Regions from separate parts of the Bernardetia sp. Wsw4-3y2 genome, predicted to be linked through region 1. Evidence: riboswitches for the same ligand, from Rfam matches in the RefSeq annotation. Region 1 holds a riboswitch; the other holds the start of a gene.

Evidence for each region. A riboswitch is a leader RNA that binds a small molecule or an ion and turns the genes downstream of it on or off. The one in region 1 is predicted to bind cobalamin.
Region 2: it holds a riboswitch for cobalamin, as region 1 does, so the genes downstream of both, V9L05_RS20225 (DUF5074 domain-containing protein) here and metE (5-methyltetrahydropteroyltriglutamate--homocysteine S-methyltransferase) in region 1, are expected to answer to the same signal.

The regions. Positions count from the first base shown of each region.
Region 1 covers NZ_CP147017.1:3,364,645-3,368,072, reverse strand. The annotation lists gene metE (5-methyltetrahydropteroyltriglutamate--homocysteine S-methyltransferase) at 1-1,529, opposite strand, end outside; cobalamin riboswitch at 1,732-1,913, opposite strand; gene V9L05_RS13645 (C40 family peptidase) at 1,982-2,575, opposite strand; gene V9L05_RS13640 (AarF/ABC1/UbiB kinase family protein) at 2,843-3,428, shown strand, end outside.
Region 2 covers NZ_CP147017.1:4,804,454-4,807,881, reverse strand. The annotation lists gene V9L05_RS20235 (M1 family aminopeptidase) at 1-356, shown strand, start outside; gene V9L05_RS20230 (hypothetical protein) at 479-688, shown strand; gene V9L05_RS20225 (DUF5074 domain-containing protein) at 817-1,914, opposite strand; cobalamin riboswitch at 1,968-2,274, opposite strand; gene V9L05_RS20220 (SpoIIE family protein phosphatase) at 2,874-3,428, shown strand, end outside.

The DNA of each region.
Region 1 (3,428 bases):
AAATACTCTACCATATCATTGCGTTCAAATTCTCCATGAACTAATACATCAATTTCGGTTTCTTCTTGCCAACGAATAGTTTGTTCGGTTTCTTTGGCTATCAAATCATCATATTGTTGTTGAGTGAGTTCGCCCTTTTTAAATTTTGCTCTCCAACTCCTTACTTCACTCGTTTGAGGAAATGAGCCAATAGTTGTGGTAGGAAACAATGGTAATTTCAATGATTCTCTTTGGACTAACTTTCGTACTTGAAAATCAGATTTTCGCTGTGTATCTTTTTGTTTAATAGTAGCTACACGCTCTTTTACAGCTTTATTATGAATTAGTGTAGAGGTTTTACGTTTTTGATTAGTCTCTTTATTTTCTTGAAGTTTGTTTTGGGTTACTTCCAAATTGTCGCCATTGGCTAATTCTTTGAGTGTAACTACTTCTTCGATTTTCTGTTTGGCAAATGCAAGCCAATTTTTCACTTCTGGTCTTAGTGATTTTTCATTGTTTTCGAAGCTCAAATCACAAGGACAATGTATCAAAGAACAAGAAGGAGCAATCCAAACTCTTTCTTTACCAATTTTATCAATAGTCTTTTGGATAATAGACAGTGAATTTTGAAAATCATTTTTCCAAATATTTCTGCCATCAACAATACCTAAGGAAAGATTGGTTTCAGTTTTTATAAAATTGGTAGTCAGAATATCTTCTAGTTGAGAGGGACAACGCACCAAATCTACATGCAAAGTCTGAATAGGCAAATCTAATACAGTACCCAAATTGTCACCATAGCAATCAAAATAATTAGCTAAGATAATGTGCAATTGAGGAAACTTTTTTGCAATTAAATTATAGGTTGTTGTTATGGCAGCCTGTTCTTTTGATGTTAAATCTAAGGAAAGATAAGGTTCATCAAATTGAATATGTGTTGCTCCATTAGCTATTAATTCTTCTATTACCTCTATATAAACAGCCAATAAATTAGGTAATAAATCTATTTTATCAAATCCAGTTTCTTTTTCTTTTCCCAATAGCAAATAAGAAACACAGCCAATCAAAACAGGTTTAGGAGTAAAACCCATTTTTTTTGCTTCTAAAAACTCATTAACTACTTTTTTGCTAAACCAAGAAAATTTTTGATTCGCTACAAATTCGGGTACAATATAATGGTAGTTGGTATCAAACCATTTTGTCATTTCCATTGCTGTTACATCAAACCCATTTTTTTGATGTCCTCTTGCCATAGCAAAAAGCAAATCTATTTCAGCAACTTGATTGTCTTGTGCTAATTCTTGATACCTTGGAGGAATTGCTCCGACCATTAAAGTAGTATCAAGTACTTGGTCATAAAAAGAAAAATCGTTACAAGGGATTAAATCAATTTTGGCATCAAGTTGAATTTGCCAATTGTGTTGGCGAATGGTTGTGCCTGCTTCCAAGAGTTGCTCTTGGTTGATTTTAGCTGACCAATACTGCTCAGTCGCTTTTTTGAGTTCACGCTGACTACCTATCCTCGGATAGCCTAAATTTTGTGTACGCATGGTATTACTTTTAAATAAATGAATAATTTAAAAGTTCTTATTGCTTACAAATTCACAATGTTTTGGCAGATAGAAAAGACAAATGTAGATAGTAAAAAGGCACACTTATCCCATTAAATAGAAATAAATAGGTAAAACTATTTATCACACTATTTTGAGATAAAATATACCAACTCAACAAACTGCTTCATTCCACGAAAGCATTGTCAAATACGAAGAAGGCAGGTCTCCTGACTTGTATCATTTTTACCGTCCTTCCCGTTTTTGACAGTGGACAACAAGGATAAAAACTATTGAGATACTTACAGTTGCGGGACAGCTTGTGATTTGCACACAATTCCCTATTAATTTACGTAACGTAAAACCTTTTTCGCTTGATAAAGAAATTATAACAAAGAACTATAATTCAGTATCAAAGGTAGTAATAAAATTTAATTCTACATCTATTTTATTTAAGCCAATGGACTAATCACTCGTCTAGCATGTCGATACGCTTTTTGCCAATATTCGTATCTAAACAAAGGCTCTTCGACAACTCCTCTTGATGTAGAAGTATGAATAAATTCCAAATCATCTCTACTATCACCTGTTTTGGTAATAATTCCGACATGGCTAATACGATTTGGGTCGCTTCCTGTGGCAAAAAAAACCAAATCTCCTGCTTCTACATTATCTATAGAAACGTCTACTCCACTTACAGCCTGCGAACGTGAATCTCTTGAAAGCTCTATACCTGCTTCTTTGAAAGCCAAATGAGTAAGTCCAGAACAATCCAAACCATTGCTAGAAACTCCTCCCATCACATGCTGTGTTCCTAAATAAGTACGAGCTGCTTCAATTGCTTTTTGTGCGATAGCATCATGATTTCCAGAAACATTATCTGAAATATGTCCCTCTGAATGTGTATGAACAGTAGAGTTTGGATTCGCTAAAGTTTCAGCTTGATAACGAGTAAAAATTTCATCAAAAAGTTCTTTATGAACTCGCAAATCAATGACTGCTTTTACTGTCTTTCCATTTTCTTGAATAAATTCGATTCCTTTCATAATTGAGATTCTCTAAGATTTTAGCCTACGAATGTATAGTTTATTTAATTTTGAAAGATACTAATTTACAAATTGAATTGATATAAATCAAACTTTTAAAAAGGTAGTCCTGATATGGTAGAAATAGAAATAAGAAGCTATAATAAAGAAAAAAGATAATTGTATACAAATTTCAAAACTATTGCTTTTAATCAACCGTTAGTGAATTGATAGTAAAGATATTATCAAAACTAAATTATAAAAAACGATAGCTATATATAAAATTTTATGGAACGCAAATCACAAGACAACATACCCACTAGCAAAGTACAAAGAGCTGCCAAGTTTGCTAAAACAGGAGTAAAATTAGGTGCAAATTACGTAAAACACTATGCTAAGAAAACAATAAACCCAAATCTTAGTCGTCAAGAATTAGATGATGCTAATGCTAGTGATGTATATGATACATTGAGTGAATTAAAAGGAAGTGCTTTGAAGGTAGCACAAATGATGTCGATGAGTGAAGGAATGCTTCCAAGCGCATATAGTGAAAAATTTAAAATGGCTCAATATACTGCGCCCCCTTTATCCTTTCCATTGGTTGTCAAGACATTTAAGCAGTATTTGGGGAAAAGTCCGAATGATATTTTTGAGCAGTTTGACAAAGAGGCAATGAATGCAGCCTCTATTGGACAGGTTCATAAAGCAAAAATTGGAGACAAAACTTTTGCTGTCAAAATTCAATATCCAGGAGTGGCTGAAAGTATAGATTCTGATTTGAGGATGGTAAAACCATTTGCCATGCAGATTTTAGGACTTAGCGAGCGTGATTTGGAGATTTATATGAAAGAAGTAGGCGACATGCTAAAGTCTG
Region 2 (3,428 bases), 1.4 Mb from region 1:
TTTATGAAAATCAAGTCGAAAATGCAACTTATAAAGATTTGGGTAATGATATGTATGAAGTTACCTTAGAACTCTCTAGTGGAAAAGTAGTTGCAGATTCTTTAGGAAAAGAAACTGAATTGCCTTTGACTGAATGGATAGATATTGGAGTTTATGGAGAAGAACCAACCGAAGCAAATGCAGAAGGTTATAAGTTTGCTCCTCTTTTATATCTTGAAAAACATCAAATCACAAAAGAAAACTCTACATTAAAAATTAAAGTAAAAGGAAAGCCTGTAAAAGCTGGAATTGATCCTCTTAATAAACTTATCGACAGACACCCTGATGATAATGTCAAAAAAGTAGAGACAGAGTAGCCTTTATTTATTTGAAGTCAAAAGTCCAACAAAAAACCACTTTTAGAAAATAAACTCTAAAAGTGGTTTTTTATTTTTCTGATGTGTCTTCCTAATATTGTAGTGATGAATATCAAACAATTTTGACTAAAAATCGTATTCGGTGTAGTATTACAGAATCTTATAATTCCTACGAAAATGCAGTTGCAGAACATGTCAATGCATATTTTGAAACAAGAATTTTACTAGAAACTCAACAATCTTATTTGACTTGGATGAAACAACTGGTAGAGCAAAGCGTACAAATATATAATAAAGAATCAAGAAGAAAATGTTCAAATAAGAACCTATAAAAAAGAAAAATCAGACAGTTTAGAAACTGCCTGATGTATATATAATTTATCTAAAAAACTGTAACATTATTTCAAGACGAGACAACTTCTTTAATAGGGAGAAATAAAATAGTATTAATTTTAGATTATTAAGGAAGAAAAATAACTTCATTAGGACCTGCACTTGCAGTAAATGTATTTTTTAGAGTTCCTTTATTGTCATATTGTATTACTTCATTTCCTTCTGGACCTTGAAAATTAGCAATTCCTACCCAAATATCACCATTTGAAGGGTCAATACTTACCCCATAAGCACCATTCTGAATAATTGGAGTTGTAGCTTGAGCTGTCGCAGTAATAGGTAACTCATAGATTCCACTGCTAAAATTATAATACAAAATATCTTTGCTTGGATTAATAGCTAACTGTCCACCTACATTTTCACTTCCTGCATTCAATTGAATAGTAGTTTCGATACTATTTGTAGATGTATTTATCTTATAGATTGCTCCAGTTGAAGAACCAAAAGGAGATGCTGTCACCCAAATATCACCATTTTTATCTAAAAGCATATCTTTTGGACTATTTGGAGAAATATCAATTGTATTTTCTAATACATTGCTAGAAGGGTTATAAACTGAAATAGTAGAACCAAAAGTATTAGCAACAAATGCTTTTTTAGTCTTACTGTCAAACACTACATATTCAGCACCTGAACTAGCTTCTATTGTAGTAATAATTTTTTTTGTTTGAGTATCTATAACCAAAATTTTTGCAGGAATATCTCCAAAATTTCCCCAAGTAGTAATATATGCTTTATTGTTTCCAACATCAGCAAGATAACGAGGGTTTGCAAATTTGAAGGTGGTAGTATCAAAAATAGTTGCCTGTCTTTCGAATGTTCCTCTATGTACAACTTCAATTTTATCACTTCCACTTACCATCAAATAAGCTTCATCTTCCAAAATAGATATAGATTGAAGTTGATCTCCTAAACTATCACCAGTAACGGTCTGAAAAATTTGCTGAGTAACACTATTAGATGTAGAGATGTGTCCAACTGAAGAATTATTCATTCCAAAAACACCTTCATTAACTACTAAATAACCTTGTGCATATTTTCCCTCAAGAATATCAGGAGTATTTTCTCCGTCATCATTACAAGAAGAAAAAACAGAAACTGAAATAAGAACATACAAAAACAGAGTCCAAAAGTTTGGACGTAAATTAGAATTACGAATAGACATAAAAATTAAAAAGAATAAAATAAAATAATGACTCTAGTTTTTTCCCGAACTGAGAGTACAAGAATAGAAAAGGCAGGTCTCCTGACTGATTTGAAAAATTGCTGACCTTCCCACCTAAATCAATTACGAATTATGAAATAATCAGTGTAACTAATTAAAAATTACGAATTGAATAAATTTATAATTAGGCAGTGGTATGTAGAACACAATTATTTTTTGAAGTAGAATTACTTGATAACTATCAAAAAACCAAATTCACAGTTGCGGGTACAGTTACGGAATAAATCACATAAAATGATGACCGTATTCCCTTTTCAGTGTTTTTATATAAAAAACACCACCTTTTCAAGCTGCAAAGGTAGTGTTTTTTGTGAAATGATTTTGTATTATTTTATCGCCCTTTACTAGATTTATCTTATTTGTGTTTCTAGAGCCATAAAATGGGTGACTTCATTAGAATAAAGAGGAAAGATTTGAACTTGACAAGTATAAGGCGTTTTATCTTTTTTATAATTGACAACTGATATTTTAAAAAGTTTTCTTTTTTGAAGGTTCACTTTGACTTCCTTTCTTGATGGTCGTCGGTAGAGACACCAACAACGGCTATAGCTCTTATACTCCTCCAGACATAATTAGTGAGTGTCTAATCGGAATTCCTATTTGGATTTTATATGAAATAAGTATTCTTAATTTCGGCTTCTATTCAAAAGAATAGAAATATAGCAATTGCAAAAGCTGAAAAATTAAGACAAATGGAATAAAATAATTTCTAATTTTATATAATTTTTCTAATAAATCAGAAAATTTATAAAACTATATCTATATAATCTAGTTATGTCTCCAACTATTACCTCCTAGCCTTTATACTATTTTTCAATCATTATTTTTTGTATGTTATTTAATAAAAAACAAGCTACAAAGAAGGCAATAGTCATTTTTTAAACTCTCTTAGATAGTTCATGCTAGATTCTATTCCATTTTTACGTGTTCCAAAACACTTAGCTCCTGAAAAGCACCGAGATTTTGCTATTCTTACGATGGTAGGAGTTTTAGGTTTTTCTGCTCATGTAGTATTTTTGATATGCTTTCTGATTTTTGGAGTATATTCAATGGCATATTTTAATATAGCTAGTTGTTTTCTTTTTGCTGTTATTTTTATGGCAAACAGACAAATTGACTCAAATACGTCTACACTATTAACTGTTGCTATAGGAGAAATTATTCTTCACGCTATTTGTGCAGTTATTATTATAGGCTGGGATTCTAACTTTCATTATTATCTATTTTTGGCAATGATGACTTCGTTTTTAACAGGTCGTTTTGGTATGACTTCTTATATTTCTAATGGGATTGCTTTTTTTTCTTATCTAGCTCTTTATTTTTATACTTCTAATTTTGCACCTCTACAAGAAATTTCAGAAACAGGAGTATTTACATTTGGAATAATGAATTTAATAAGTGCTGGTATAATGGTAGTTACAATTACAGCTTATTTCAATTATGTAGCCAGCGAA